2 regions of the Streptococcus sp. 27098_8_82 genome follow, and region 1 is predicted to be linked to the other one. Evidence: riboswitches for the same ligand, from Rfam matches in the RefSeq annotation. Region 1 holds a riboswitch; the other holds the start of a gene.
What was found. A riboswitch is a leader RNA that binds a small molecule or an ion and turns the genes downstream of it on or off. The one in region 1 is predicted to bind preQ1.
Positions count from the first base shown of each region.

Region 2: another riboswitch for preQ1. It lies ahead of O3627_RS03415 (nucleoside hydrolase); the one in region 1 lies ahead of O3627_RS01650 (QueT transporter family protein).

Region 1 covers NZ_JAPVYB010000001.1:327,410-343,664, forward strand. The annotation lists gene O3627_RS01635 (MarR family transcriptional regulator) at 1-436, shown strand, start outside; gene O3627_RS01640 (phenylalanine--tRNA ligase beta subunit-related protein) at 454-1,161, shown strand; gene O3627_RS01645 (GtrA family protein) at 1,232-1,672, opposite strand; PreQ1 riboswitch class II at 1,701-1,836, shown strand; gene O3627_RS01650 (QueT transporter family protein) at 1,834-2,349, shown strand; gene ligA (NAD-dependent DNA ligase LigA) at 2,455-4,413, shown strand; gene O3627_RS01660 (diacylglycerol kinase family lipid kinase) at 4,423-5,373, shown strand; gene pulA (type I pullulanase) at 5,397-7,694, shown strand; gene O3627_RS01670 (serine hydrolase) at 8,016-9,812, shown strand; gene O3627_RS01675 (serine hydrolase domain-containing protein) at 9,829-11,610, shown strand; gene O3627_RS01680 (serine hydrolase domain-containing protein) at 11,627-13,420, shown strand; gene O3627_RS01685 (alpha/beta fold hydrolase) at 13,435-14,286, shown strand; partial or broken gene O3627_RS01690 (ISL3 family transposase) at 14,387-15,085, opposite strand; gene O3627_RS01695 (LTA synthase family protein) at 15,216-16,255, opposite strand, start outside.
Region 2 covers NZ_JAPVYB010000002.1:16,846-33,100, reverse strand. The annotation lists gene O3627_RS03480 (XRE/MutR family transcriptional regulator) at 1-238, shown strand, start outside; gene O3627_RS03475 (MFS transporter) at 317-1,498, shown strand; gene O3627_RS03470 (LapA family protein) at 1,517-1,774, opposite strand; gene gatD (lipid II isoglutaminyl synthase subunit GatD) at 1,793-2,578, opposite strand; gene murT (lipid II isoglutaminyl synthase subunit MurT) at 2,578-3,921, opposite strand; gene cdaA (diadenylate cyclase CdaA) at 4,154-5,002, shown strand; gene O3627_RS03450 (YbbR-like domain-containing protein) at 4,990-5,754, shown strand; gene glmM (phosphoglucosamine mutase) at 5,849-7,201, shown strand; gene O3627_RS03440 (Ig-like domain-containing protein) at 7,267-9,015, shown strand; gene O3627_RS03435 (DUF4044 domain-containing protein) at 9,133-9,261, shown strand; gene obgE (GTPase ObgE) at 9,312-10,622, shown strand; gene O3627_RS03425 (hypothetical protein) at 10,634-10,795, shown strand; gene O3627_RS03420 (ECF transporter S component) at 10,884-11,435, opposite strand; gene O3627_RS03415 (nucleoside hydrolase) at 11,449-12,420, opposite strand; PreQ1 riboswitch class I at 12,541-12,585, opposite strand; gene O3627_RS03410 (RidA family protein) at 12,718-13,098, shown strand; gene rapZ (RNase adapter RapZ) at 13,154-14,044, shown strand; gene O3627_RS03400 (YvcK family protein) at 14,041-15,018, shown strand; gene whiA (DNA-binding protein WhiA) at 15,015-15,926, shown strand; gene O3627_RS03390 (NAD(P)/FAD-dependent oxidoreductase) at 15,960-16,255, opposite strand, start outside.

The DNA of each region.
Region 1 (16,255 bases):
GGAAATTGGGATTATCGCCCGAGCTTTGGATTCCATTGCTAATATTGAGTTCCGTGACATAGAGCTAGCACGAGGTCAATATCTTTATCTGGTCCGAATCGCGGAGAATCCGGGAATTATCCAAGAGGAGCTGTCGGAGCTGCTCAAGGTGGATCGCTCAACGGTTGCCCGATCTGTTAAGAAGCTAGAGGCCAAGGGCTTGGTCCAGCAGAAGGCAGCCAAAGACAACAAGAAGAACAAGGAATGGTTTGTGACGGAAAAAGGGGAAAAACTCTATCCTTTTATCCTAGCTGAGAATGCCTATTCTGAAGAGGCATCCCTGCAGGGCTTTTCTCAGGCGGAAGTTCAAGCCTTGGAGAAAATGCTGGTACGAGTGCGTGCAAACATCACAGGTGACTGGGAAGCCGTCAAAAAAGGACAAAAAAGAAACTATTAAGATTAAAGAGGTGCATCATGAAAGTTACAGTTGAACATGAATTTTGGCAAGTATTTCCGGAAGCTCAGATTAGTATTTTAGTGGTCAAGGGGCTGGATAATAGTGTGGATGAAAGTAAGGATCCATATTTCAAATCCCTGCTGGATAAGGGAGCAAAACGAGCTGAAGACTTTATCCCAGATGAGAACTTCACTCAGAATGAAGTCATTCAGGAGTGGCGGCAGGCTTTCAGCCAATTCAAGACCAAGAAAGGAGCGCGTTCCTCTATCGAAGCTCTGCTCAAGCGGGTTAGTCAGGGGCGTGAATTTCATCCAATCAATCCTTTGGTCGATATCTACAACAGTGTCTCGCTGTCTTATGCGGTTCCATGTGGCGGTGAGGATTTGGATAAGATTGTCGGAGGTCTTCATCTAGGAAAAGCCAAGGGTTGGGAAGCCTTTTTCCCGCTAGGCGCCGAGAGTGACGCACCGGCACTGCCAGAAGAAATCATCTACTATGATGAAGAGGGGGCTGTCTGCCGCTGTCTTAACTGGCGAGAAGCCCAGCGAACCATGCTGACGGAAGAGACCAAGGATGCCATCTTGGTCATTGAGGCCATCAATGAAGAGCAGGCAGTGCGTGCTCAAGCAGCCATGACAGAACTCCAGACTCTGATTGAGGACTATTTTGGTGTCAAAGGTGAAATCACTCATCTGACTCTTGATAACCCAAGCTTGGAAATCTGAGAATAAAAAAATCTGGATCAGAATTATCTGGTCCAGATTTGATATTTTAAGGTTGAAGTATCATAGTCAATTAGTTTTTCTTGTTTTCAAAGATAAAGACTTTACTGAAAACATAGTTGAGAACAATAATAAGTACTTGAGAAAAAAGTGACTCAATAGAGTTGATAAGATTGCGGTCATTATTGACAAATTGCCCGATAATATTAGGATAAGTATCCACTAATAATTTTGCAAGAACGATGTCTAGCAAAAGAGTGCCAGAACGCGCCAGAGCAAATTTAAAAAGTCGCTTTTGCCAACCTTTGCGTTGCTGCTTAAAGACAATGGTATCATTTGTGATAAAGGCAAAAAGAACTGCTGTGATATTAGCAGTAATGGTGGCAAATAATGTTTGTCCCGTAAGAGCGAAAATAAGGAGACGAGTAGTCATATAAACAAGTGTTGCTGCCGCACCAAAGAAGAGATAGGACAGAACCTCATTGTCAAAGAATTTTTTGATTAAAGTTTTCATAAAGATAGTCTATCATATTTCTAGGATTTATGCTATACTAGTTGGGTTGCCAAATCTGTGGGGAATCATCTAATGATGCTCCTCTCATATGACGCAACCCTTGGCGCTTAGCTTCTTTCGTCAAGCATATTACACGCGGTAAAGCCGCTAAAGGAGAAAACATGAAACAAGAAAAACTGAGAGTTCGTGATTTGGCTCAGATTGCCATTGTTGCTGCCATTTATGTAGCTCTTACGATTACTCCGCCTTTAAATGCCATTAGCTATGGTGCATACCAGTTCAGAATTTCTGAAATGATGAACTTTATGGCCTTTTATAATCGGAAATATATCATGGGTGTGACCATTGGCTGTATGATTGCCAATCTCTATAGTTTTGGAATCATTGATGTCTTTGTCGGTGGTGGGTCCACTTTAGTCTTCCTGTCACTAGGTGTCTACCTTTTCAGTCGCTATAAGAATCAATATCTGATTAAAGGCTTGATTCGTTTGGATCATTTCTATTTTGCAGTATTCTTTTCTATTTCGATGGTGACCATTGCTGCAGAATTACATTTCTTGCAAGGCCTGCCATTCTTCCTGACTTGGTTTACAACGGCCATTGGAGAATTTGCTTCCTTGATTGTTGGAGCTATTCTTATTAACCAGATTGCAAAAAGTATTGATTTGACAAAATAAGACAGCAGAGAGCGGAATTTCCGCTCTTTTTGTATCCCTTTCTTTTTTAGGAAGAATTCGGAACAAATAGAGGAAGATTTTGTGTATTTGTGATAAAATAGAAGTATGAAAGAAAGAATGTCAGAATTAGTAGAATTGCTCAACCGATATGCCCATGAGTATTATACGGCAGACAGGCCAAGTGTATCGGATAGCGAGTATGACAGACTCTATCGTGAGTTAGCGGAGTTAGAAGAAAAGTACCCAACCGATATCCTGCCTGACAGTCCGACGCATCGGGTGGGAGGGAAGATTTTAGAAGGATTTGAAAAATATCCACACCAGTATCCTCTCTTTAGTTTGCAGGATGCTTTTTCACGTGAAGAATTAATAGCCTTTGACCAGCGAGTTCGTAAGGAGTTTCCACAAGTCTCTTATCTTTGTGAGCTCAAGATTGACGGGCTCTCTATTTCCCTGACCTATGAAAAGGGAATCTTGGTAGCAGGAGCGACTCGGGGGGATGGCTCTGTTGGTGAAAATATCACTGAAAATCTCAAGCGGGTCAAGGATATTCCCCTGACCTTGAAAGAACCGCTAGACATTACGGTTCGCGGAGAGTGCTACATGCCCAAGGCTTCCTTTGATGCGGTCAATCAGCTGCGGCAGGAGAATGGTGAGCCTGAGTTTGCCAATCCCCGCAATGCGGCAGCAGGAACCTTGCGGCAGTTGGATACAGCAGTTGTGGCTAAGCGCAATCTAGCGACTTTCCTATACCAAGAAGCCAGTCCTACTCAGGTTGGCAGCCAAGAAGAGGTCTTAAACAAGCTGGCAGATTTGGACTTCTCAGTCAATCCTACTCATATTCTGGCGGACTCTATTGAATCAGTTTGGGAGTTTATCGAAAAGATCGCTGAGGAGCGGGATAGCCTGCCTTATGAAATTGACGGTATTGTCATCAAGGTTAATGACTTGGCGGTGCAAGAGGAGCTTGGCTTTACTGTCAAGGCACCCAAGTGGGCTATCGCCTATAAGTTTCCAGCTGAGGAAAAGGAAGCCCAGCTTCTATCTGTTGACTGGACAGTGGGTCGGACGGGAGTTGTGACTCCGACAGCTAATCTGACGCCTGTCCAGCTAGCGGGAACGACAGTTAGCCGAGCGACCTTGCACAATGTGGACTACATTGCCGAGAAGGATATTCGTCAGAAAGACACAGTTATCGTCTATAAAGCAGGAGATATTATTCCAGCTGTCTTGCGAGTGGTCGAGTCCAAGCGGGTGTCAGAAGAGGCTTTGGAAGTGCCAAGCCATTGTCCAAGCTGCGAGAGTGAGCTAGTGCACTTTGAAGATGAAGTCGCTCTTCGCTGCATTAACCCGCTCTGTCCAGCCCAGATTAAGGAGGGCTTGATTCACTTTGCCAGCCGGGATGCCATGAACATTACTGGTCTTGGTCCAGCAGTAGTAGAGAAGCTCTTTGCTCAAAATCTAGTCAAGGATGTGGCTGGAATCTATCGGCTGACGGTGGAAAATTTACTAGAACTAGAGAACTTTAAGGAAAAATCAGCAAATAAATTGTATACTGCTATTCAAGCTTCCAAGGAAAACTCGGCTGAACGTCTCTTGTTCGGCTTGGGGATTCGCCATGTGGGAAGCAAGGCCAGTCGGATTTTGCTGGAGAAATTCCATGATATTCCTAAGCTATCTCAGGCCAGCCAAGAAGAGATTGCGGCTATTGACAGCCTTGGAACTGTGATTGCCCAAAGCCTGCATACCTATTTTGAGCAGGAAGGCTCTCAGATTCTTTTGGCGGAGCTGCAAGAAGCAGGTGTAAATCTGGACTATCTGGGGCAAAAGGCAGCAGCAGATGCAGCCCTATCAGGTATGACGGTTGTCTTGACTGGTAAATTACAAAAATTGACCCGCAATCAAGCCAAGGAAAAATTGCAGAGTCTGGGTGCCAATGTTTCCGGATCTGTTTCTAAAAAAACGGATCTGGTAGTAGCTGGCGCAGATGCCGGTAGCAAGCTGGCCAAGGCTCAGGAGTTGGGAATTGAAATTCGGGATGAAGATTGGCTTGATAGCTTATGAGGCTGAAGTATGAAGGATAAGATTAAACGAGCACGATTGATTTATAACCCGACTTCGGGACAGGAAATTATTAAGAAAAATATAGCGGAAGTTCTGGATGTTTTGGAGGATGTGGGCTATGAAACCAGCGCCTACCAGACCACTCCAGCGCCTCTTTCTGCTCAAAAAGAAGCTGAAAGAGCAGCAAAAGCAGGATTTGATTTGATTATTGCGGCAGGCGGCGACGGTACCATCAATGAGGTAGTTAATGGCGTGGCGAATCTGGATGAACGGCCTAAACTGGCCTTTATTCCAACTGGCACAACCAACGATTATGCGCGTGCTCTGAAGATTCCCATGGGAGATCCGGTAGCGGCAGCCCGCATTATTGAAAAGAACCAGACCATAAAGATGGATATTGGCCGGGCCTATGGGAACAAGTATTTTATCAATATTGCAGCAGCTGGAACCTTAACAGAGCTGACTTATAGCGTACCTAGCGAGGTCAAATCCCGCCTAGGCTACTTTGCCTATGTCGCAGAAGGAGCAAAAAAGCTCCCTCGCTCTAAGTTCCGCAAGGTCCGTATCAAGCACGATCACGGTGTCTTTGAAGGGAAGATTTCGCTGATGTTTGCGGCTCTGACCAACTCTATTGGTGGTTTTGAAAAGCTAGCGCCAGATACTAAATTAGACGACGGGAATTTTACCTTGATTTTGGTCAAGACAGCCAATCTCTTTGATATGCTGAGCCTGATGATGCAGGCTATCAATGGTGGTCAACACGTAGGGGACATCAATGTAGAATACCTCAAAACAAGCAAGCTGCAGCTAGAAATTTTAGACAAAAAAGGTCCATTTATGCTGAATTTGGATGGAGAATACGGCGGTGATACGCCTGTTGAACTGGAAGTGCTGCACGGACATTTGGAATTTTTTGCCAATATTGATGAAATCAGTCAGACGGCCCTTTCAATAGAATAATTATAGATGAGAGATGAAAGAACATGCTAGACTATAAAGTCTTAGTCCATTACCACAATCCTACTGGAGATTATTTCTCCTATGATATGTGGCAGTGGCAAATAAACCAATGGGGAAAGGAAGCAGCCTTTTCCAAACTTGATTATTTTGGTATTCAGGGAGAATTATCATTTGAGACTTGGGAGCCCTTAAATCACGCTCATGTGATTATCAAACGTTCAGACTGGTCTAGCCAGTCCTGTGACTATCATATTGATTTGTTGCCTCCTCATCTGGTGACGGAGATTTGGTTGATTGAGGGAGATGCTCAGGTTTATTATTCCCTGCAGTCTGCAACGACCAGTCACCAGTATTCACGCCGGCGGCCGCATAACTTTGATATGGCCCTGAGAACAGACTACTTTGATGAATGCTGGGGCTATCAAGGCTGGTTGGGACATCGTCAGACGGACGGTGCACATACTTTTAAAGTTTGGGCACCGACAGCTAGGAAGGTAGAGCTGGTAGTGTATGAATCAGCTGACAATCAAGCTCCTGTTTATAAAATCTTCCCAATGCAAAAAGGAGAACGATATTCTCACGACCATAAGGAAAATACCATTGGTGTCTGGTCAGCTGAAATAGCTGAAGACTTGACCGGCAAAACTTATCACTATCATGTTAGCTTTGAATACCGCAATTTCTATACTCGTGATCCCTATACTGTTGCGACCAGTCCAGATGGCAAGCGCTCAGCGATTCTTGGAGCAGATGAGACAGAAGTAGCTGGTTTTCAAGTTCGGCAGGGCAAAGAAGCTCTCTGGCGTTTGGACAATCCAAATCAGGCAGTGATTTATGAGATGCATATTCGGGATTTGACCAAATCGGAGACTTCAGGCGTGGACAGTCAGCTGCGCGGGACTTTCCTGGGGGCCTGTCAAACAGGCACTACCAATCATCTAGGGCAAAAAACAGGCTTTGACTATATCAGCGATTTAGGCGTTAATGTTGTCCAACTTCAGCCTGTCTCTGACCGTCACAAGAACTACGATGAAAATGGAGAGCTAATCTACAACTGGGGCTATGACCCGCAGAACTATCATGCTCCGGAGACTAGCTTTTCCAGCAATCCTGCCGACCCAGCGCAGGCCATTCGCGATTTGAAAACAATGATTCAGGCCTACCATGATGCGGGGATTTCTGTGACACTGGATGTTGTTTACAATCACATCTACTCAACCTATGATTCTGCTTTCCAAGCTACGATACCGGATTATTACTATCGGATGAATCCTAACGGCTCTTTCCAAAACGGAACTGGTGTGGGGAGTGAGACAGCTAGCGAGCACGAGATGTTCCGCAAGTTTATGATTGACTCTCTGCTGTACTGGGTAGAGGAGTTCAATGTGGATGGCTTCCGCTTTGACCTGATGGGCATTCATGATGTGGAAACGATGAATGCCATCCGTCAAGCTATGGATAAGGTGGATCCGAGAATCCTGCTCTATGGAGAAGGTTGGGATATGGGAACGGGCCTGATGCCAGAAGACAAGGCCAAGAAAGACAATGCCTACCAGCTTCCACGGATTGGATTTTTCAATGATACAGAGCGGGATGCGGTCAAAGGAGCAGAAGTTTACGGCGGCATCAAGGCTGGTTTTGTCAGTGGTCAGGCGACGGAGGATATCGTCGCTAAGGCTATCCTTGGCAGCAGTGAGCTAGGCAGCTATCTCAGTCCTGATCAAGTCCTTAACTACGTGGAGGCACACGATAATTTCAACCTGCATGATTTGCTTGCGGAGCTGCATCCTGACGATGATGTTCTGACTCGCACTAAGCGGATTGAGCTGGCAACGGCCATGAACCTGCTCATGCAAGGCATGGCTTTCATGGAGGTTGGACAGGAATTTTCTCGTACCAAGCTAGTGGCGACTGGAGAAGACGGTCAAGTTCTTCACAGTGATCGCGAAAGGGCTATGAACAGCTACAATGCGCCAGATGCAGTCAATCAGGTGAATTGGAATCTATTGCAGGACCATCGGGAGAGCATTGATTTTATCAAGGACATCATTCGCCTCAAGACAAGCTGCAAGGCCTTTTCTTATCAGACCTATGAAGATATTTATAAGCATGTCTTTGTTCAATCAGCAGAGCAGGGCAGTGGCTTAATTATTTTTGAGATTAAGGATGACAAGCATTACCAAGTTATTTTTAATGCCAGCGGCCTGCCCTATTATCTGCCTAATGCAGATAAGCTGCGTCTCATAGTGGGCAATAGCCGTCATAAGAAGCCTTTCTATGTTGAAAATCTGACGGTTTCTGTTTTTGAAGTTATTCAATAAGTTATTAGCTACATGAAAAGTGGCTCTTTGTCAACTGTAGTGGGTTGGTGAAAAGTTATAATCTGGAGAGGACTAAATCAGTCCTCTCCTTTTTGATATTCAAAGCGATGAGGATTCTAGTTTTAAAATTGTCAAAGTTCCGAAATCCAAAAGCATTTCGCTCATTCCTACAGCGGTTTTACCCACTACAGAAATTATAGAGCTACTTTTTCTACCACTTACTTAGGAAATCTTACCACTTACCGAAAAGGGGTAGATTTGCTATTGTCCATTTGTTAGGATAAGGGTGCAAAGGGGAAAATACATCTTAAGGAGGATATCATGAAACCATCATTTTTGAAAAACGCTGTGGCGTTAGTAAGCTGTGGCTTGCTCGCTTTTGGAGCAGCGCAAGTTCGAGCTGACCAGCAAAAATTGCCGTCGGGCACGCCTTATGACCAAATCGGTCAGAAAATTGAAAATTTCCACAAGGAACACGAAAAAACCAGCGCGGGACTGGCGGCAGCAGTCTTTGATAAGGACGGCCAAACCATTTACCAAAAGAACTTTGGCTATATGGACAAGGAAAAGAAGCTGGCTGTGGACGACAACTCGGTTTTTGAGTGGGGCTCTGCCACCAAATTGACCGTCTGGCTCAGCGTCATGCAGCTCTGGGAAGAAGGAAAAATTGACCTAAAAACAGATATAAAAGAGTATTTGCCCAAGGATTTCCTGAAACACCTCAAATACGACAAGCCCATTACCATGCTGGATCTGATGAACCACCAAGCGGGTTTTGATGAAACGCCGCTGAACACAGGAACAGGCAAGAGCTTGGAAGAATTACTAAAAAGCCAGCCCGCTCAAACTTATGAGCCAGGGACGGTGACATCCTATTCCAATTACAGTACAGCTCTAGCAGGCTATATCGTGGAGCGCATCAGCGGACAGGACTTTGCGGATTATGTCCACGAGCATATTTTCCAGCCTTTGGGCATGAACCATACCGCTCTCTTACCTGATTTGTCGGACAATACCTATGTCCGAGACAAGCGGCAGGGCGAGAAAACCTATGATACAAATGGAAACTTATATCTAGATAAATTGCTTCCCGCAGATATTTATCCAGCGGGACAGGCGACAGGGACTTTTGCCGATTTCAAACGGTTCGCGCAAGCTCTTTTGAGAAAGGAAAAGCTCTTTAAGCGCCCAGAAACCTGGAATGAACTGTATCAGACAACTTCTACATTCTCAGATAAAGCAGTCGCTAAGAACGCTCACGGCTTTTGGGTGACAGAGTATGAGACAGGGGCGATTTTAGGACACGGCGGCTATTCTTTTGCCGGTTTTTCCACCCTGATTTCGCTAGATTTCAAATCGGGTATTGGCATGGTTACTATGGTAAATCAGAGAGAAGAAGCCACCTATTCTTTTGGTCTACCCGATTTGGTCTTTGGTAAGAAAAAGCAAGCCCCTAGCCAGTCTCAAAAAGACTTTCAAGAGGGCATGTATCGAACTTCTCGCTCCATTCAGCAAGGCCCGACCTCTATTTCGCGCCTTGCCCCCGCTTATACCTTTTATGTGAAAGATGTGATAAAAGACGGTCATTTATTAGTCAGCAACTATTGGCTTTTGCAACAGCGCCAAGGCCGAACAGAAGTTGAAACAACCTATAATAATTTAGAAAAGCTCTCGCTTTGGGAGGTGATAAAGGATTATGGCTCTGTCGCTCTGCTGGGACTGGCATCGGTTTATGCCGTACTTGTTCTTCTGTTAGCTGCTTTGAGCAAGATATATCGCTCACTTTTTGGAAAAGAAAGCAAAAGACCGACTCCAAGAAGTTGGAAAATTTGGCATTATGGCACTTGCGGACTGATTTTGGTTAGCCTAGTCAATCTAGCAGGTCTCGTCATAGTTGCCGTTTCGGGCAAGTACATGCCCGATTATCGCTGGCAAGCCATTCTCTTTGCCCTGCTTGCACTGATTTTCTTAGTCAATGCTGGGTTGCCAATCTTTCTGCGTTCAAAATTCCAAGTGAGCAAGGGTCGAAAAATCTTGACCTACTTGACCAGCAGCGCTTCACTTATCGTCGTTCTCAATATCCTTTATTGGAGCCTTTACCAGTGGTGGGCACTTTAATAGAAAGGTAAGTATCATGAAAACATCATTTTTTAAACATTGCTTAACTGTGCTGACTTGCGGCTTGCTCGCTCTGGGAGCTGGTCACGCTTACGCTGACCAGCAGAAGTTGCCGTCAGGCACGCCTTACGACCAAATTGGTCAGAAAATTGAGGATTACTACAAGGAACACGAAAAAACCAGTGCGGGACTGGCGACATCTGTTTTTGACAAGGACGGACAAACCATTTACCAAAATAATTTTGGCTATGTAGACAAGGAAAAAAAGTTGGCGGTGGATGACAACTCAGTTTTCGAGTGGGGCTCTGCCACCAAGTTGACCGTCTGGGTCAGCGTCATGCAGCTTTGGGAAGAAGGCAAGATTGACCTTAAAACAGATATAAAAGAGTATCTGCCCAAGGATTTTCTCAAAGGCAAGCTCACATACGACAAGCCAATCACCATGCTGGATCTGATGAACCACCAAGCAGGCTTTGGAGACACGGGGCTTGCCAAGGGAACTAGTAAGAACTTGGGAGATACGCTCAAAAAAGTACATATCTATCAAGCCTATGAGCCGGGAACAGTGACAGCCTACTCTAACTTTGGGACGGCTCTGGCAGGATATATCGTCGAGCGGATTAGCAGACAATCTTATGCTGACTATGTCCACGAGCATATCTTTGAACCTTTAGATATGAGGCACACCGCTCTCTTACCCGATTTATCAGATAATCCCTATGTAGTAGAAAAACGTAAGGAAGTCAAAGGTTACACTAGAGACGGTCGGTTGATTGGCGAAGCTCCATATCTAATAGAAATGTACCCTGCTGGGCGAGCAACAGGAACCTTGGAAGATTTCAAGGCATTCGCTCAGGCACTCCTGCAAAAGAAGACACTTTTTAAGCGTTCAGAGACTTGGGACACCCTTTATACAGCAACCTCTAACTATCCTGATAGCGATCTTCCTACCAATGCTCATGGTTTTTGGAGTGACCTTTATCAAGACCAAGTTATCCTCGGGCACGGTGGTAATACAGCTGGTTTTTCATCAAGTTTGACCTTAGACTTAAAATCAGGTATCGCTGCTGTCATTTTAACGAACCAACTGGGCGAGAAAAATTATGTTGAGAAAATTCCCGAGCTGGTCTATGGGCAAAAGAAAGATGTTCCCAACAAAAAGAAAGAAGAACTCAAACCCGGCTTTTATCGTGACGCTAGTCAATTCTTTGGGCCTTTATCCATTGCGCGACTAAATATGGCGACCTTCTATATTGATAAAAATAGTGAAAATCGATTTTACTGGAGCTTGGAGAAAGTCGGTAAGCGAGAATTTATCAAGCGCCCAGTTTCTGATTACTTTAAACTATCTAACTGGGAAGTTGCCAAAGAATTCGGCAGTGTCATCCTATGGGGGTTAGCAATCTTCTATGCTCTTCTTAGTTTGGTATCTGCTTTACTGGTCAAGCTCTACCGGCTCCTTGCCAAGCGGACAAACCGCAAACCTGTGACACTTGCTTGGTCGCTCTGGCATTATCTGACTTGCGGACTTGTTTTGTCCACTGTACTCATAACCATTCTCATCGTGCAATATAATATGAACATCAGCGGCTCGCCAAATAACAGTGCTTGGCTCTATGTCATCTTTGCAATAACGGGTCTGCTGCTTCTTGCTAGTTCTGTTTTGCCAATTCTTCTGCGTTCAAAATTCCAAGTCAGCAAAGGCAGAAAAATCTTGACCTACTTGACCAGCAGCGCTTCACTTATCGTCGTTCTCAATATCCTTTATTGGGGCCTGTACCAATGGTGGGCACTTTAATAGAAAGGTAAGTATCATGAAAACATCATTTTTGAAGAGCACTGTGGCGCTGCTGACTTGCGGCTTGCTCGCTTTTGGAGTAGCGCAAGTTCGAGCCGATGAGCAAAAATTGCCGTCGGGGACATCTTACGACCAAATCGGACAGAAGATTGAGGATTATTATCAGAAAAACGAGAAAACCAGCGCAGGACTGGCAACATCTATTTTTGACAAGGACGGTCAAACCATTTACCAAAATAATTTTGGCTATGTAGACAAGGAAAAAAAGTGGGCGGTGGATGACAACTCAGTTTTCGAGTGGGGCTCTGTAACGAAATTAACCGTCTGGGTCAGCGTCATGCAGCTCTGGGAAGAGGGGAAAATTGACCTAAAAACCGACATCAAAGAGTATCTGCCCAAGGATTTTCTCAAAAGCAAGCTCAAATTTGACAAACCCATTACCATGCTTGACCTCATGAACCACCAAGCAGGCTTCGCAGATGTTGACTTGGCCAAAAATGAAGACAAAGACCTAGCCCATACGCTACAAAAGGCGCCGATTATTCAAGCCTATGAGCCGGGGACAATAACTGCTTATTCCAATTTTGGAACGGTGCTTGCTGGCTACATCGTCGAGCGGATTAGCGGACAATCTTACGCTGACTATGTGCACGAGCATATTTTTCAGCCCTTAGGTATGAAGCACACCGCTATTTTGCCCGATTTTTCGGATAATGACTATGTGGTCGAAAAACGCAAGGAAATCAAGGGCTACACCTCAGACGGTCAGCTGATTGGCGAGGCAAACAAGCCTAATCCTTACTATCCGAGCGGGCGAGCAACAGGAACTTTGAAAGACTTTAAGACCTTTGCCCAAGCACTCCTGCAAAAGAAGACACTTTTTAGGCGCGCGGAAACTTGGGACACCCTTTATACGGCGACTTCGACTTTTCCTGATAGCAAACTCCCAATCAATGCTCACGGATTTTGGAGTGACCTTTATCAAGACCGCGTTATCCTCGGTCACGGTGGTAATACGGCTGGCTTTTCATCCATATTAACTTTGGATTTCAAATCAGGTATCGCTACCGTCATTTTAACCAATCAACAATACGAAAGTAACTATCTTAAAAAAATTCCTGAGCTGATTTATGGAAACAAGGCAACTACTTCAGAGAAGATAAAAGCAGAGTTTAAACCGGGCGTTTATCGCTCAAGTCGCGTTTTCACCAATGCCTTATCAATCACGCGCATTGCTCCGCCAATAACTAACTATCTTGAGAAAAATAGTAAATTTGTCACTCAAAAATACTGGGAATTGGAGAAAAACGGCAAGCAAGAACTGCTGAAATTGCCTATCGCAGACTACCTTAAACTTTCCACATGGGATGTAGTCAAGGATTACGGCAGTCTCGTCTTGTGGTGCCTCGCTGCTTTCTATGCCCTCCTCATCCCTGTATCTGCTTTACTGGTCAAACTCTATCGGCTTCTTTTCAAGCGGAAAAATCACAAACTTACACCGCTTGCTTGGTCGCTCTGGCAATACCTGACTTGCGGGTTCATTCTATCTACCATGCTCCTGCTTTACTTCTTTATCCAAAGCGTCCTGAGTCTACATTCCTCACCAAACAGCCGTGTTTGGCTTTCTATGGGCTTTGCAGCTGTGGGAGTTAGCCTCCTGGTTAGCCTTATTGCCTCATTCTTCCTGCGCTCAACCTTCCAAGTGAGCAAGGGTCGAAAAATCTTGACCTACTTGACCAGCAGCGCTTCGCTTATTACAATACTCAATCTCCTCTACTGGTCTCTTTATCAGTGGTGGACGCTCTATTAAAAGAAAGGAAAGCTATGACCCATTCTCAAAAAATCGAAACGATGATCCGAAATGGCTCCGACCAGCTCTACACCATCTGCTACCCCAATCCCGACAAAGAAACGATTATCTTGCTACACGGTGGACCGGGAACGCCTGATGACTTCAAGCTCTTTATCCCTAAGCTCGAAAAAGATTATCAACTGATTGTCTTTCACCAGCGGGGAACGAGAAAATCGCCCTGCCTGAGTGGCGACTACAGCATGGAAGCCTACATTGCGGACATCAACACGATTGCCGACCACTTCAATGTAGATAAATTTCACCTTTTGGGACATTCCTGGGGCGGATTGTACGCGCAAATCTACGCCAGCAAAATCCCTGAGCGGGTTCTTAGTCTCTTTCTTTCCTCTCCGGGAACAGGCACGAGCAAGCAGTGGCAGCAAATGGAAAAAGAGATGATGAATTACAATAAAAATCACTGCACGACTATCGAATGGCTAAAAATGGGAATCTATTCTCTGCTCGGCAATCTTGGTAGTTCCAAGGCTTCGCAAGCTCTCTTTCGCCAAGTTGTCCGTAATTACAATGCCGACTATCCAGCCTTTCATGATGTGAAACTAGACATGAGCAATGTTTCAGTCCAAGCAGGCAATCAGACAAGAAAGGAAATTATGGCCTATCCTCTCTTGCCCCGACTAGAAGATCCTGCTTTTCCTATTACCGTGACTTTCGGTGACAATGATATTTTTGGTGCTAGCATGCACTTTGTCATCAGCCGCTATCCCAGCGCTCAGGTGTTCACCATTAAAAACAGCGGCCACTTCCCATTTCTCCACAATCCAGAAGACTACTTTGCTATCTTGCACCAGCATTTTCAACCTTAGCATGAACCTCTAAAGTTTTCCAACTTTAGAGGTTTTCACTTATCTGCAACTTATCCCTCTTTTTCGGGCTCTTTGTCAACTGTAGTGGGTTGATGAAAAGTTATAATCTGGAGAGGACTAAATCAGTCCTCTCCTTTTTGATGTTCAAAGCGATGAGGATTCTAGTTTGAAAATTGTCAAAGTTCCGAAAGCCGAAAGCGTTTCGCTTGATGACTTTGATGAGGTTGTTAGTAGCTTCTAGTTTTGCATTTGAGTAGGGCGGTTCCAGTGCGTTCAGGATCTTATCCTTGTTTTTCAAGAAGGTCTTAAAAACAGTTTGAAAAATAGGATTTACATAAGAAATGGTATCTTCAATGAGACTAAAGAAATGGTCAGCCTGTTTCTCTTGAAAATGAAACAGAAAGAGTTGGTAGAGTTTATAGTGTTCTCGGAGTTCTTGAGAGCAAAAGAGAAGTTTTTCTAGAATCTCTCCGCTGGTCAAGTGCATGCGAAAAGTTGGACGATAAAAACGTTTATGGCTGAGTTTACGGCTATCCTGTTGAATGAGTTTCCAGTAGCGTTTGAGTGCCTTATATTTGTGCGATTTTTTATCCAACTGATTCATGATTTGGATGCGAAGGCGGTTCATAGCCCGGCTGAGATGTTGTACAATGTGAAAACGATCCAGAACGATTTTAGCGTTTGGAAATAGTTTTCTGGCAATATCGTAGTAGGGACTAAACATGTCCATGGTAATGATTTTGACTTGGTTTCGGACCTGTCTGGAATAGCGCAGAAAGTGATTGCGAATCGTTGCTTTTCATTATAGGACTTATGGGACTTTTTTTCTACAACAAATAGGCTCCATCATTCCTACAGCGGTTTTACCCACTACAGAAATTATAGAGCCTGAAAAGCCTTAAGTCCATTGGACTTAAGGCTCTTGCTATCTACGGATTGGCTGTGGAACTAGAGCTGGAAGAGCTCGAGTCTTCTTGACTGCTGTCTTCGTCGCTACTGCTAGTTTGGAACTGCTCTGGATGCAGTGCACGATAGCTTGGCGAATTAAAGAGGTCCACAGTGGAGACATTGCCTCGCTTAGAGTAAAGACTGGTTGATTGGCCGCCTTTTTCCTTTTCAATAGCCAACAAGGCCTTCATTGAATTAAGATAAGAGTAATCTTTAGGGTTGACCTTGCCTAAGTCATTTCCCTTGTAGAAGCGAATCAAGTCGCCGGTTTGAATAGCATCACTCATCTTAAGCTGGGTATTGGCGGCATTGCGAATCTCATCCAGTTCTTTCTTGATGGTTTCGTCCGGATTAGTAATTTCCTCACCGGTCTGGGTGTAGTAGGTCCGTCCGTTGAAGCTAGTGTATTTTGGAGTGACAAAGTTATTGCTGGATCGGAATGCTGTGATTTGCTGATGCTGAGTTGATAACATATCTTGACCGACCTGAAGGTAGTTTTTAGAGTCAATGCCCAGTAAATGCTCCAATGTTGGCAGCATATCTACTTGACCGGCGTAGGTATCAATTATCTTTCCTTTGTCCATGCCAGGGACTACAACCATGTAAGGCACGCGCTGCATCATGGCATTGTCGTAGTTGGACCAAGTCTCAGAAGTCTTGCCTACAAGAGGGGCCAAGTTAGGATTGCGGGTTTGGGAAATTCCAAAATGGTCTCCGTAGAGAACGATAATAGAGTTGTCATAGAGGCCAGATTCTTTAAGATAATCAAACAAGGCCTTGACAGAAGAATCTAGGTAGTTGGCAGTGGCAAAGTAGCCATTGATGGTCTCATCCTTGGTCTTAGCCAGAGGGAAGCCAATCTCGTCACCAATCAAGCTAGTCGTGTAAGGATAGTGGTTGGAAACTGTGATATATTTAGCATAGAAAGGCTGCTGTAGGTGTTCCAGGTATTTAATGGAATCTTTCAGCATAATCTTATCATTCAAGCCGTACTGGAAGGAGTTGGTGTCGTCCTGCTTGG
Region 2 (16,255 bases), on a different contig from region 1:
TTCTTTTGATAAGGCTAGTTATTTTGAGGCTTACGTAGAGAAAATCATTGGCAAGGGCATTAAACTCTATGAACGCAATGTGTTCCTCTATCTCAAGGGGTTTGCTGCTTATCAGAAGGAGCAGAAGAAGCAGGGCATCAAGCAAATGCAGGAAGCCATGCACATCTTTGAAGTGCTGAATTTACCTGAGCAAGTCGCCTATTATCAAGAGCATTTCGATAAGTTTGTAAAAGCATAATTTCCCAAATATGGGAAAAATAAAGAACCTCCCTCCATTCCTGATACAATAGTTTCAGAAATGGAAGGAGGTATTTTTATGAATCGACAGGCAGCACAGCTGATTACACGGGCTGCTATTAATAAAATTGGGAATATGCTTTATGACTATGGAAATAGCATCTGGCTTGCTTCTTTGGGAGCTCTGGGACAGACGGTCTTGGGCATTTACCAGATATCGGAGCTAGTCACTTCTATCTTATTTAATCCTTTGGGTGGGGCCATTACGGACCGCTTTTCCAGACGTAAGGTGCTGATGGTAGCAGATTTGATTTGTGCCGGTCTTTGTCTATTGATTTCTTTTATTTCAAATGACCAGCTCATGATTGGAGCGCTGATTTTTGCTAATGTGGTTCAGGCTATAGCCTTTGCTTTTTCTCGGCCAGCTAATAAGTCTTATATTACCGAAATTGTGGACAAGGAAGACATTGTAACCTACAATTCTCATCTGGAATTGGCCTTGCAGGTTATCAGTGTCTCAGCTCCAGTTTTGTCTTTTATCGTGATGCAGTATGCAAATCTGCGCGTGACTCTTCAGCTGGATGCTCTTAGCTTCTTTCTGGCTTTTGCCTTGGTTTACTTTCTGCCTAATCATGAGCCAAGCAAGCAGAAGTCTCCCATCAATTTTGGAAATATCCTGAGAGATATCAAGGAAGGTTTAGTTTATATCCGTCAGCAAAAAGAAATCTTCTTTCTGCTTTTGGTAGCTTCTGCAGTCAACTTTTTCTTTGCGGCCTTTAATTATCTATTGCCTTTCACCAATCAGCTCTACGGTAAGACCGGCTCTTATGCAAGCATTCTGAGTTTGGGTGCTATAGGCTCAATCATCGGAGCCATTCTAGCCAGCAAGGTTAAGGCCACTATGGGAAATCTACTCCTAGCTCTGCTATTGACTGGTGTTGGAGTCGCAGTCATGGGCATCTCTGCCTTGCTACCGGTTCATCCATATTTCTCCTATTCTGGTAATCTTATCTGCGAGCTCTTTATGACTGTTTTCAATATTCATTTCTTCAGCCAGGTTCAGACCAAGGTGGACAAGCAGTATCTAGGCCGCGTTTTCTCAACAATCTACACGCTGGCAATTCTTTTCATGCCTCCTGCGACTTTTCTGATGACTGTTCTGCAGAGTGTCCATACCTTTTCCTTTCTCCTAATTGGTTTTGGAGTGATGGGATTGGCTTTGATTTCCTACCTTTATCAAAAGAAAATACAAAAAAACTAGGCTGGAGTGATTTCCAACCTAGTTTTCTGTATGGGAATTTTTAAGTGCTTCTTTAGTTTTCTTAAGCTCTTTTTTCAGCGAGAAGTTTTTCACCATGCTGATGAGAAAGGTCGTGACGGATCCTAGGAGCACTGAAACCAAAATCAATATGATTAAGGGAAGTTTGAAGCTAAACAAGATAAAGCTAACATTGACACTCTGCATATTGGCCAAGGAAATACCAGCAACCAATAGAATGGTAATTAAAAGTAGGATATAATGCAATTTTTCTTTCATAGTGATTCTCCTTTTTATCTATTCAAACTCAGCCTTGCTCTTGATATCTCCGTATTCTTCTGGGATTTCTTGGACTAGGATATCTTCATAAACGGCCAGTTTAATATCTGAGCCATACTTGTTTTTCAGAGCAGTGGTCACCAGACGGTAGGCCAAGTTCGCATTGCGGGACAAGATAGGACCGTGGAAGTAGGAGCCAAAGACATTTTTATAATGAACGCCTTCGCAACCATCCTCTTGGTTGTTGCCATTTCCATAGACGACTTTGCCCAGAGGTTTTTCATTGTCAGCGAGGAAAGTCCGTCCTTGGTGATTTTCAAAGCCATAGTAGGTTTCATCGAATTCTTCGTTATGAATCTTGATGTCACCGATATAGCGGTTTTTGGTCTGGTTGAGGGTATAGTGACCCATGATGCCCAGACCTTCAATTCGACGGCCAGAAGCCTCGATATAGTATTGGCCTAAAAGTTGGAAGCCACCGCAGATAGCTAGCACTACGCCGTTTTCATTAATAAAGCTTTCCAAAGCTTCTTTTTTAGCTGGCAAGTCACGAGCCACGATCGTTTGCTCATAGTCTTGACCTCCGCCAAAGAAGACGATGTCGTAGCTGTCCTTGTCAAAGTCATCTTTTAGAGAGACGATATCGACTTCAACTCTAGCGCCTAGCTTTTCAGCCACATACTTGAGCATGAGGACATTGCCGTTGTCACCGTAGGTATTCATGAGATTGCCATAGAGATGGGCAATCTTTACATCGTAGCGATAGTCCTTGTTTTCAGGAGAAGTAAGGGATCTGTATACCATTAGTTCATCTCCTTTCTGACCACTTGTCGTTCTGCCAGTAATTCGCGGAATTCCAGCATGGCAGTATAAGTTGCTAAGATATAGGCATGCTTGGTTTCTTGCTGCTCAATAGTCTTAAAGACTGCTTCCAAATCTTTGACTTCGGTAATCTGATCTGCTGGATAGCCCGTAACCCGCAGTCGACGAGCAATCTCAGAGTGGCGGACACCGCCTGCAATGACATGAGGAATCTCCATGTCTAGAATTTTCTCAAAGTCAGCATCCCAAATCCAGCTGGTATCAATGCCGTCCGCATAGTTGGCATTGAGGAGGACGGACAAGCTAAAGTCAAAAGGCGCAAGCCCAATCATATCCAGTGCTTGGGTCGCCCCAACCGGATTTTTAATCAAGACTAAGGTACATTCCTTATCGCCGATTTTGAAGGTTTCCTGACGGCCAAAGACAGCTCGGCTCTTGTCAAAGCCAGCCTTAATAGTAGCCGGCTCAACACCAAAGAACTGAGCCACTGATACAGCGGCCAAGGCATTGTAGATATTATAAAGACCGCCGATATTGATTTGATAGTCTTGACCATCAATGGTAAAGGCAGAGCGGTTATGCTCAAGCGTTTTGAGAGCGGTTAGGCTGTAGTCAAGCTTAGGACGCTTGAAGCCGCAGTCCTCACAGATATAAGCTCCCAGATTGGCATAAGTGTTGAGCTCATACTTGAGGATATGCTCGCACTTGGGACAGAGGATGCCTTCTGTATTGTAATGAGCAAGCTGAGCCTGTCCTTTCTCGGTATCAAATCCATAGTAGTGGACAGGATTCTTCAGACTGACCGAGTTAAAGAGGGGGCTGTCACCATTCATCAGTACGGTTGCTTCAGGCACTTTAGCTGCAGCATCCAGAATCATCTGGTAGGTCGTGTAGATCTCACCATAGCGGTCCATCTGGTCGCGGAAAATATTGGTAAAGACGAAGAGACTAGGCTTGATATAATCACAAATCCGAGATAGGCTGGCTTCATCGATTTCCAGCACAGCGATTTTCTTACCAGATTTGCCTTTTTTAGCTGTCAGGAATGTTGTCGTAATCCCAGTAATCATATTGGCACCGCTGGGATTAGTCACCACTTCTCCGAAGGCTTCCTTGAGAATACCCACTGTCAGAGCTGTAGTTAAAGTTTTACCATTGGTTCCGGTAATAACCACGACCTCATAGTTCTTTGCTAGGTTTTGCAAAATATTTTTATCAAATGTCAGGGCAACTTTCCCCGGCAGAGTCGATCCACGCCCCATTTTGCTGAGAACAAAGTGGGAGGACTTGCCTGCCAAGAGGCCCAAGGCTGTATTTATCTTCATAAGAAATATTTTATCATAAAAAAGTAAAGAAGGTTACAGAAAAATATTGACAAACGTGATATAATGGGTTGGTAAGTCTTTAAGCATTAAGACCCACTGTAAAATAAAAAGAGAGAAGTTAATTGAGTGAACTCTAATTACAAGATAAAATCAGGCTGTGACTAGATTTAATAAGTTCGATTTGTTGCTACAGCTGTTTGACTTTGCTTGTAGAGGAGTAGGAAGTCTAAGTATGAATTTTCAACAACTAACCAATCTCCAATATTGGGCCAGTTTGTTTTCGGACCCTTGGAGGATTGTAATTAATATTATTGACGTCGCTATCGTCGCATGGATTCTATATTATCTAATCAAGGCCATTGCTGGTACCAAGATTATGATTCTGGTCCGCGGGGTGCTCTTCTTTATCTTGGCACAGTTTTTTGCCAATATCATCGGCTTGACCACCATTTCTTGGTTGATCAATCAGGTCATCACTTACGGGGTCATTGCGGCCGTGGTGATTTTCTCGCCTGAGATTCGGGCAGGATTAGAAAAGCTGGGTCGAGCAACAGATATTTTTTCTGCGACGCCCATCAGTAACGAAGAAAAAATGATTCAGGCCTTTGTCAAGTCTGTTGCCTATATGAGTCCGCGGAAAATCGGGGCTTTGGTGGCCATTCAGGGAACCCGTACCTTGCAGGAATATATTGCGACAGGGATTCCCTTGGATGCAGATGTATCCGGAGAGCTACTAATCAATATTTTCATCCCCAATACGCCATTGCATGATGGAGCTGTCATCATAAAAAACAATAAGATTGCGGCTTCCTGTGCCTACCTGCCTCTGACAGAAAGCAGCGGCATCTCTAAGGAGTTTGGAACCCGGCACCGCGCAGCTATTGGCCTGTCTGAAGTATCCGATGCGTTTACTTTTGTTGTTTCAGAAGAAACAGGTGGGATTTCCACTACGCACAATGGAATTTTCAAGCATGATCTGACTTTGGATGAGTTTGAGATAGAGCTGAGAAAGGTCTTCTTATCAGAGCAGGACAAGCCAGCAGGTTTGAAAAAACGCTTCATGGGAGGATGGAAGAAATGAAAAAACGTAAAAAAATTCTTTATATCATCTCTTCGTTTTTCTTTGCCCTAGTGCTGTTTGTCTATGCAACCTCTAGCAGTTATCAAAACAATACTGGAGTTCGACAGGTCACATCTGAAACTTATACCAATACGGTTTCCAATGTGCCAATTGACATCAAATATGACAGCGAGAATTACTTTATCAGCGGCTTTACTTCTGAAGTTTCCGTCGCCCTGACAGGCTCCAACCGTGTCAATCTAGCCAGTGAAATGCAGGAAAGTACTCGGAAATTTCGAGTTGTAGCTGATCTTTCCAAGGCTACAGAAGGCACAGTCGAAATCCCTCTGAAAGTGGAAAACCTACCGAGCGGTCTGACTGCTACAGTCACCCCGCAGAAGATTTCGGTTAAGATTGGTAAAAAAGCCAGCAAGAAGGTTGAGGTCCGCTACCTCATCACAGACAGCCAAGTGGCTGAAAATGTGTCTATCAGTGGTGTGACCTTGGAAAATAAGGAAGCTACTGTAACAAGTGACGAGGAGACCCTATCTAAGATTGAGTCTGTCGTAGCTATTCTTCCGACCAATGTCATTATCACCGGCAACTACAGCGGAACAGCACCGCTGCAGGCTGTTGATGGTCAGGGAAATGTCATGCCAAGCGTGGTGACACCATTTGAAACGACTATGCGTGTCAACACTAAAACAGCAGACAGCTCAGGCTCGTCTTCCTCTAACAGTAGCTCAAATACGAGCTCATCAAATAAAAACTAAATAAAATTTTGAAAATAAACTTGGATGAAGTTGGCCTGCCTTGCTTGCAGCCTATATCCTTACATCCAGGTCTTATGAAAGGAAACTATTTATAATGGGTAAATACTTTGGAACCGATGGTGTTCGCGGAGAAGCAAATGTAGAATTAACGCCGGAATTGGCCTTTAAACTTGGCCGCTTTGGTGGTTATGTTCTGAGCCAGCACGAAAGTGAAGTGCCTCGGGTCTTTGTTGGCCGGGATACTCGAATTTCAGGAGAAATGTTGGAAAGCGCCTTGGTTGCAGGACTTTTGTCCGTTGGGATTCATGTCTATAAATTGGGTGTCATTGCAACGCCTGGTGTAGCTTATTTGGTCAAGTCAGAGAAAGCCAGCGCCGGAGTCATGATTTCTGCCAGCCACAATCCAGCTTTGGATAATGGTATCAAATTCTTTGGTGGTGACGGCTATAAGCTGGATGATGAGCGTGAGTTGGAAATCGAAGCTTTGTTGGACGCAGCAGAAGATACCTTGCCACGTCCGAGCGCCGAAGGTTTAGGTGACTTGGTGGATTATCCAGAAGGACTGCGCAAATACCAACAATATTTGGTTTCAACTGGCTTAGAACTAGAAGGAATGCATGTGGCCTTAGATACGGCCAACGGTGCGGCTTCAACCAGTGCCCGTCAGATTTTTGCGGATCTAGGCGCACAGTTGACGATTATCGGAGAAAATCCAGATGGCCTCAATATCAATCTGAATGTTGGCTCTACGCATCCAGAAGCTTTGCAGGAAGTAGTTCGTGAGTCTGGTGCAGCGATTGGTCTGGCCTTTGATGGAGATAGCGACCGCTTGATTGCAGTAGATGAAAATGGTGAGCTGGTAGATGGTGACAAGATTATGTACATCATCGGTAAGTACCTGTCTGAGAAAGGCGAGCTGGCGCAGAATACCATTGTTACGACTGTCATGTCTAACTTAGGCTTTCATAAGGCTTTGGATCGTGAAGGTATTCAAAAGGCTGTGACAGCAGTTGGCGACCGCTATGTAGTAGAGGAAATGCGCAAGAATGGCTACAATCTAGGTGGCGAGCAGTCTGGGCATGTTATCATCATGGACTACAATACGACAGGTGACGGTCAGCTTTCAGCTGTGCAATTGACCAAGGTCATGCAGGAAACAGGTAAGAAACTTTCTGAATTAGCTGCTGAAGTAACCATCTATCCGCAGAAACTGGTCAATATCCGTGTGGAAAACAGCATGAAGGATAAGGCGATGGAAGTCCCTGCTATCAAGACGGTGATTGAGAGAATGGAAGCCGAAATGGCTGGCAATGGCCGGATTTTGGTTCGTCCGAGCGGAACAGAACCTCTGCTGAGGGTCATGGCTGAAGCACCGACTGACGAAGAAGTAAATTATTATGTAGATACCATTGCTAATGTTGTTCGAGATGAAATTGGGATAGACTAATAAATGTAAAGAAACTGAGACATAATGTCTTGGTTTTTTTATATTCGTATGAATTTTTAAACACTTTGAATAAAAATGTTGATAAATTGCAATACTCTTGGTATAATAAGCTACGAAAGGAGTATAAGATGAAAAATAAGAAAACACTTATTCTTAAAATTTTAATCTTGTTAACGGCCATTGTTACAGGTCTTGGTTTGGCTGCTAGGACACAGGCTGCTGAGGTAACAGATTATACCCGGCAAACAAGCATTACCAAAGATGGTGTGCCATTAACAAGTGACTCAACAGTTATGACCAATGAAACTCTGTCTGTAACAACTAGTTTCACATTCCCGTCATCTCAAACTATCGCTGAAGGGGACACTCTTACTTTCTCACTGCCGCAGGAATTAACCCTGATTACTCCCTTAAACTTCCAAGTATCTGATGTTGTCAATCACAAGGGAGAAGTAGTCGGAAAAGCTCAAGCGAATCCAGCAAGTCAGACGGTTACAGTAACGTTTAGTAATTACTTTACTAACTACACCGAACAAAAAGAAATGTCCCTGACTTTTAATGTACGAGTTAATAACGACAAGGTGCAAAATTCAGGGCCGGTTTCCTTCAAATTTGGCCAGACAGATTTTTCTTTCCAATATGAAAAGGTAGAAGGAACTGCTGGTGAATATGAAATGAAATATGGTTACCAAGACAGTAGCGATCCAAAGATTGTCAAATGGCGCATTATCCTGAATGCAAGACAGGACATGCTTCGTAACATGGTGATTTCAGACAACTTTGGCGACGGTCTGACACTGGTACCAGGTACACTGCGCGCAGTTCGTTATGCTCCTGTAGAAGGTGGTATCCGCAATGAAGCGCACTTGCTGACTCTGCCTGTTTTGGATAACTTCACTAACAAGGCGGTTCTTACGCAAAATGCTAATGGTGATGCTAATGGCTTTACCATCAACTTTGGTGATAACTACAACTGGCCAATGTACATCGAGTACTCTACTCGCGTACCAGATGGTGTTCAAGTAGGTGATGTGGTTAACAACACCTTGTCTTGGACAGCTAAAGGCTTCCCAGAGCGTACTATTACTAAGTCAGTCCGCTTAGAAGATGGTTCTGGTAAAGGAAGCGGATTGTTGGCAAAAGACGTAATGATTAAGGCTCAGAAGAAGCTTGTTAACAAAGAGTTAGAAAAAGGTCAGTTTACCTTTGGTCTCTTTGACGAAAGTGGTAACTTGCTTCAAACTGTTACCAATGAAGCAGACGGCTCTATCAACTTCAAGGCTTTAAACTACAGTGCTGCTGGTACTTACCGCTATAGCATCAAGGAAATCCCAGGAAACGATTCTAACTACGTCTATGATGACAAGGAAGCACAGCTGACAGTTACTGTAACAGATGTTAATGGTGAGCTTTTAGGCTCTGTCAAGTATGACTTGGATCCAGTCTTTACAAATACTTATAGAGGTAATGATCCAGGTAAGTCAGTTCAGCCGCCAACTCCTGGCAATAACAACAATCCAAACAATCCAAATAACAACCCTAACAACAATCCAAACAATAATCCGAATAATACCCCAGGTAATGGTAACAATACCCCTGGTAACAGTTCCGATAATCCAAAGGGTGGAACAGACAATCCAGGAAATGGAAATAACAATTCAAACAATGGTACCAATGATCCGGGTGCTGCAGGAGGCAACAAAAAAGTTCTGCCTAAGACTGGTCAAGAAACTACACTTTGGCTGTCAGTTGCAGGTTTGGCAATCTTAGTTGGCTTTGGAAGCTATGTCTTTCTTCAAAAGAAGACTAGATAAGATTCAAAGGTTTTAAGAGTTTTCTCTTAAAGCCTTTTTACATACTTTTCCATTTGAAAAAACGGAGCAATCATGTTAGAATAGACCTAGTAATTTTTAAAGGATAGAGGTGTTATCGTGGCTTTTGGAGATAACGGACAACGCAAAAAAACAGGATTTGAAAAATTGACGATGCTGGTCGTGATTATCATGCTCATCGTGACAGTTGGAGCTATCTTTGCTTCCGCTCTCAGTGCAATCTTTTAATCCAAACGCTTCAGGGCGTTTTTTTAGACTAGAAAAAGAGAATAGAAAAAATGAGTATGTTTTTAGACACAGCTAAGATTCAAGTTAAGTCTGGCAATGGTGGCGATGGCATGGTGGCCTTTCGCCGTGAAAAATATGTTCCTAATGGAGGTCCTTGGGGCGGAGATGGAGGTCGTGGCGGCAATGTTGTTTTTGTCGTAGACGAGGGTCTTCGTACCCTGATGGATTTTCGCTATAATCGCCACTTCAAGGCTCAGTCTGGTGAAAAGGGTATGACCAAGGGTATGCATGGCCGTGGAGCTGAGGACTTGATTGTTCGTGTACCGCAGGGGACGACGGTTCGTGATGCTGAGACGGGCAAGGTGCTGACGGACCTGGTAGAAAATGGTCAAGAATTTATCGTAGCGCGTGGTGGCCGAGGCGGTCGTGGAAATATCCGCTTTGCGACGCCTAAAAATCCTGCTCCGGAGATTTCTGAGAATGGAGAACCAGGTCAAGAACGGGAGCTTCTGCTGGAGCTCAAGGTACTAGCAGACGTTGGTCTGGTCGGCTTCCCTTCTGTCGGAAAATCCACTCTGCTCAGCGTCATTACAGCGGCTAAACCTAAGATTGGTGCTTACCATTTTACGACCATCGTGCCTAATCTAGGCATGGTTCGCACTCACTCTGGAGAGTCCTTTGCAGTAGCAGATCTACCAGGTTTGATTGAAGGGGCCAGTCAAGGTGTAGGACTGGGAACCCAGTTTCTCCGTCATATTGAGCGGACACGGGTTATCCTACATGTCATCGATATGTCAGCTAGTGAGGGGCGCGACCCTTATGAGGACTATCTAGCCATTAATAAAGAGTTGGAATCCTACAACCTTCGTCTCATGGAGCGTCCGCAGATTATTGTTGCTAACAAGATGGATATGCCAGATAGTGCTGAAAATCTCAAGGTATTCAAAGAGAAATTAGCGGCTAATTATGATGAATTTGCGGAGCTGCCACAAATCTTCCCGATTTCCAGCTTGACCAAGCAGGGACTTGCGACCCTCTTGGATGCGACCGCAGAATTACTGGATAAGACACCAGAGTTCTTGCTCTATGATGAGTCTGAAATGGAAGAAGAAGCTTACTATGGCTTTGACGAAGAAGCACCAGCCTTTGAAATTTCTCGTGATGATGATGCGACTTGGGTGCTGTCGGGTGATAAGCTTGAGAAACTCTTTAATATGACCAACTTCGATCGAGACGAAGCAGTCATGAAATTTGCCCGTCAGCTGCGTGGTATGGGAGTTGATGAAGCCCTTCGGGCTCGCGGAGCCAAGGATGGCGATCTGGTTCGCATCGGCAAGTTTGAGTTTGAATTCGTTGACTAAGGAGGCTTGCAATGGGTGATAAACCAATATCCTTTCGCGATGAAAATGGAAACTTTGTCTCTGCAGCCGACGTCTGGAATGCAGAAAAGCTAGAAGAGCTCTTTAATAAACTCAACCCTAAGCGCAAGCTACGTCTGGAAAGAGAAGCATTAGCGAAAGCAGAGGAGGAATAAGATAAAAAGCAGCTGAGCAGGAAATAATCCTACTCAGCTGCTTTTTTTTGCGCTAAAGATGTATTCGTTAAGGTAATTAATCTTTGTTTTAAGCAAAGATTTTAGGACTGACTGCTTTTATTCGAGGGAGAGTAGCTAGGCAGACACCTAGAACGATAAGCTTGTCTGCATAATCAGTCAGTATTTGGACGAGGACGATACTAAGGACGGGGTTGACTCCCATTCCCCGCAGGGCTTGGACTATGAGGCTGGATCCGCTGGATGTTATGCCTCCGAAGAGCAGGACAGTGATTGCAGAGGCTACTAGGGTACCTGGAAGGGCTACCAATAGGGTTTTCCAGAGAAGACTGAGCTTTAAGCTTCCTTTTTCTTTAAAAAACCAAGCTGCTGAAAGAGCAATGATGATAGCGGCTGGCGAGTAGTAGAGAGAAAAGATATCGGTTGTCATCCAGCCAATGAGGGCGCTGAGAAAGGCAACGCCAGCCCCAGCAAGAGGCCCTAAGGTTAAGCTAGCTAGAATCGTTCCAAAGGTATCTAGATAGATAGGTAATTTCAGAAAAAGTGCAATATTAGCTCCCACGTAGTTAAGAGCGATACAGATAGACAAGAAGCTTAGGATAAGGGGTGTCGATTTTTTCATGATAAAATTTTCCTCATAAAAGTGATGATAGGTCTTGAGCAATCGTTTCCTTAGGCTGATTCAGGAGGATAGCTAAGAAGTCTTGGAAGAAGAGTGAGGGACTGACTTGAGTTGCAATATAGGCATTGGCTGGTTTATGATAGAAGTCATAAGCATCAACCACAGTCTGTCCAAGAGCAATGCCTTCGGTTACGACTTCAACATAGGAGTCGAAGCCCATACAAAGGTCCTCATGCAGAAAATGAGCAATAGCCAGGGGATCATTGATAACACAGCCGATGATGTGTTCATATTCCCAGTGGAAGTCCCAGTAGAAACGCGTGATACGGCCGACAAACTCAGCTACTTCTGGCTGTAGGAAACGCATGTACTCTAATAGATTGGGGGTGAGGACGATGGCGCGTGTGACATCCAGTCCCACCATCTCGATTTTTCGGCCTAACTTTTGATAGACAAATTGAGCGGCGTGTGGGTCACACCAGTAGTTATACTCGGCTACAGGTGAGCAGTTGCCATGAGATTTGTAGCTGCCGCCCATGCTGACAAAGCGTTTGATATGTTTTCCAATTTGGGGATTTTGCTTTATAGCCAGTGCTAGATTAGTCAATGGTCCCAAGGTGATTAGGGAAGTGTCCTGAGCCTTCTGGAAATAGGTAGCCAGAAATTCAGAGGCTTTCTGAGGCTGGGGCTGACAATTGCTTGTTCGATTGATTCCGCTCTCGCCTAAACCATCCATACCGTGGGTATCCTGAGCTGAAACGAAATCGCGGACTAGAGGTTTTTCTGCCCCTGCATAGACTGGTATATCTAGCCGGTTCAGTTTTTCTAATATTTTAAAGGCATTTTCAACACCAAGGTCCACTGGGACATTTCCAGCGACGATGGTCAGTGCTACAACTTCTAAATCGGGATGTTGAATGGCATAAATTAGGGCTAGACTATCATCTATACCAGGGTCACAGTCGATAATGATTTTTCTTTTCATGAGTTCTCCTTTGCCTATATAAAAATGAGGTTGAGACAATCGGTCCCAACCTCTTAACTGTCAGCCTAATCGAGGAGACAGCAAAAAAACTATGCGCAAGACATTTTAAATACAATATAAAGGCACTTAGTTTTTTATTCTGGGAAGTTTTCGAACCAGTCCAAAACCGGGTTTTTGATTTCTCTATTTCTTTATCATAAATAAAAATAAGGGAAAAGTCAATGGGAGTAAGACTAGCATGGTCACCCCCATCTTTTTATGGTATAATGAAAAAAATAAGTAGGAGAAGTGATAATTATGGTAAAAACGATTCATACAGATAAAGCACCAGCAGCGATTGGACCTTATGTTCAAGGAAAAATTGTCGGCAATCTTTTGTTCGCGAGCGGGCAAATTCCCCTGTCTCCTGAAACTGGAGAAATTGTTGGGACGACTATTGAAGAGCAGACCCAGCAGGTGCTAAAAAATGTTTCAGCCATTTTGGAAGCCGCTGGAACAGACTTTGACCATGTGGTCAAGGCTACTTGCTTCTTGAGTGATATCAATGATTTTGTGGCCTTTAATGAAGTTTACAAAACAGCCTTTACAGAAGCATTTCCAGCTCGTTCAGCAGTCGCAGTGGCTCGCCTGCCTAAGGATGTGAAGATTGAGATTGAGGTTATTGCCGAGATTCTCTAAAAAAGAGCAGGGGAAAACCACTCTTTGACGGATTCTATCTGATGAAAGGATTATTATGTCTGAGAAGAAAATTCAGCTTGTCATTGTGACTGGAATGAGCGGGGCAGGGAAAACCGTAGCCATCCAGTCCTTTGAAGACTTAGGTTATTTTACCATTGATAATATGCCGCCAACTCTGGTGCCGAAGTTCTTGCAGCTGGTCGAAGGGACCACTGACAATGATAAATTGGCTCTGGTTGTCGATATGCGCAGCCGTTCCTTCTTTTTGCAAATTCAGAACGTTTTGGATGAATTAGAGCAAAATGAGAATATAGATTTCAAGATTCTTTTCCTAGATGCAGCTGATAAGGAGTTAGTGGCTCGTTACAAGGAAACACGTCGCAGCCATCCGTTGGCAGCTGATGGACGGATTTTAGATGGGATTAAATTGGAGCGCGAACTCTTAGCACCTCTGAAGAATCTAAGCCAAAATGTCGTGGACACAACAGATTTGACGCCAAGGGAACTCAGAAAGACCATCTCTGAACAATTTTCAAATCAGGCTGACATGCATAGTTTCCGCATTGAGGTCATGAGTTTTGGTTTCAAATACGGTCTGCCTTTGGATGCAGACTTGGTCTTTGATGTGCGCTTTCTGCCCAATCCCTACTATAAACCTGAACTGCGCAATCAAACTGGCTTGGACAAGGATGTCTTTGATTATGTCATGAACCATGCCGAGTCAGAAGAATTTTACAAGAACTTGCTAGGCTTGATTGAGCCTATTTTGCCGGGATATCAGAAGGAAGGAAAGTCTATCCTGACTATCGCTGTGGGCTGTACGGGTGGTCAGCACCGCAGTGTAGCCTTTGCTCAGCGCTTAGCAGATGATTTGGCTAAAAATTGGCCGGTCAATGCCAGCCACCGCGACAAAAACCGTCGGAAAGAAACGGTGAACCGCTCATGAGAAAGCCACGAATTACAGTCATTGGCGGTGGAACAGGAATTTCAGTTATTTTAGACAGCCTGCGTAAAAAGGATGTAGAGATTACAGCCATTGTCACAGTAGCAGATGATGGAGGCAGTTCTGGTGAGCTGCGAAAAAACATCCAACAGCTAACTCCGCCAGGTGACTTGCGAAATGTCTTGGTAGCTATGTCTGACATGCCAAAGTTTTATGAGAAGGTCTTCCAGTATCGCTTTGCGGAAGGAGACGGCGTTCTAGCGGGGCATCCCTTGGGCAATCTGATTATTGCCGGTATTTCCGAAATGCAGGGCTCAACTTATAATGCCATGCAGCTTCTAACCAAGTTTTTCCATACGACAGGCAAAATCTACCCTTCTAGTGACACCCCTTTAACTCTGCATGCTGTGTTTGCAGATGGGACGGAAGTTGTCGGTGAAAGCAATCTGACCAGCAAGAGTGGAATGATTGAGCGGGTCTATGTGACCAATACCTATGATGACCAGAAGCCTGCTGCCAGTAAAAAGGTAGTCGAGAGCATCTTAGAAAGCGATATGGTGGTTCTGGGACCAGGTTCACTATTTACCTCTATCTTGCCTAATCTCGTTATTGAGGAAATTGGCCAAGCTCTTCTAGACACCAAGGCAGAAGTGGCCTATGTCTGCAATATCATGACCCAACGCGGCGAAACAGAGCATTTTTCAGACAGCGACCACGTCCAAGTCCTGCACCGTCATTTAGGCAGGAAGTTTGTAGATACAGTCTTGGTCAATATCGAACCTGTCCCTCATGAGTATATGGACAGTAACCAGTTTGACGAATATCTGATACAGGTGGAGCATGATTTTCAGGGGTTGCAAGAGCAGGTTCCGCGAGTTATTTCTTCGAATTTTCTGCGTTTGGAAAATGGCGGAGCGTTCCATGATGGTGAGTTGGTTGTTGACGAATTGATGCAGATTATACAGGTACGCAAATGAGCTTTACAGTAAAAGTAAAAGAAGAATTGCTGAGTCTGGCAAACAGAGATAAAAATGAGCTGTCAGCCATGATCAAGATGTCTGGCAGTTTGGGCTTGGCCAGCAGTGGTTTGACCCTGTCTGTCACAACAGAAAATGCCAAGATTGCCCGCCATCTCTATGAGTTACTGTCGGACCTTTATCAGGTCAAGTCAGAAATCCGCCACCATCAGAAGACCAACTTGCGCAAGAACCGTGTTTATACAGTATTTCTAGATCAGAAAGTGGAAGAAATCCTTTCTGACCTGCACTTGGCTGACTCCTTTTTTGGTATCGAGGCAGGGATTGACCAGGCTATTTTGACTGATGACGAAGCCAGTCGAGCCTACCTACGGGGAGCCTTTCTCTCAAATGGCAGCATGCGGGAGCCAGACTCAGGCAAGTACCAGCTGGAAATCCTGTCCGTTTATCTGGATCATGCTGAGGACTTGGCTGCCTTGATGCGTCGTTTTCTGCTTGATGCCAAGACCATCGAGCGCAAGAAGGGGGCTGTCACTTATCTGCAGAGAGCTGAAGACATCATGGATTTTCTCATTGTCATCGGGGCTATGGAAGCCATGGCTGAGTTTGAGTCTCTTAAGCTCATGCGGGAAGCGCGCAATGACCTCAATCGCGCCAATAATGCGGAGACAGCGAACATCGCTCGCACGGTCACAGCCAGTATGAAAACCATCAACAATATTGCTAAAATCAGTGATAATATTGGCATTGAGAGTCTACCTGTAGACCTGCAGGAGGTAGCCCAGCTTCGCATCCAGCATCCAGACTACTCCATCCAGCAGTTGGCTGATAGTCTGAGCCGGCCACTGACTAAGAGCGGCGTCAATCATCGCTTGAGAAAAATCAATAAAATCGCAGATGAATTATAAAAGCTGCTGAGCTTGAGCTCGGCAGCTGTTTTTTTATAGGCTTGTAGAATGTTTGGGTTGGACTTTTTGCTCAGGATAGATATGGTTAATGGCATTGTTGACAGCAGTAGGTGCCTCACCTAACCCAGTCGCAATCAAGTCAATCTTTCCCTCGTAGCTGCAGCAGTCACCAGCTGCATAGATACCTGGCACGGAAGTTTCTTGCTTGCTATTGACCAAAATTTTGTGACGGTTGAGCTCCAAGCCCCAATCTTTGAGATTGCCGACAGAGGATTTAAAACCGTAGTTGACAAAGAGGTGATCCAGAGGCAGAAGCTGACTTTCCTCTC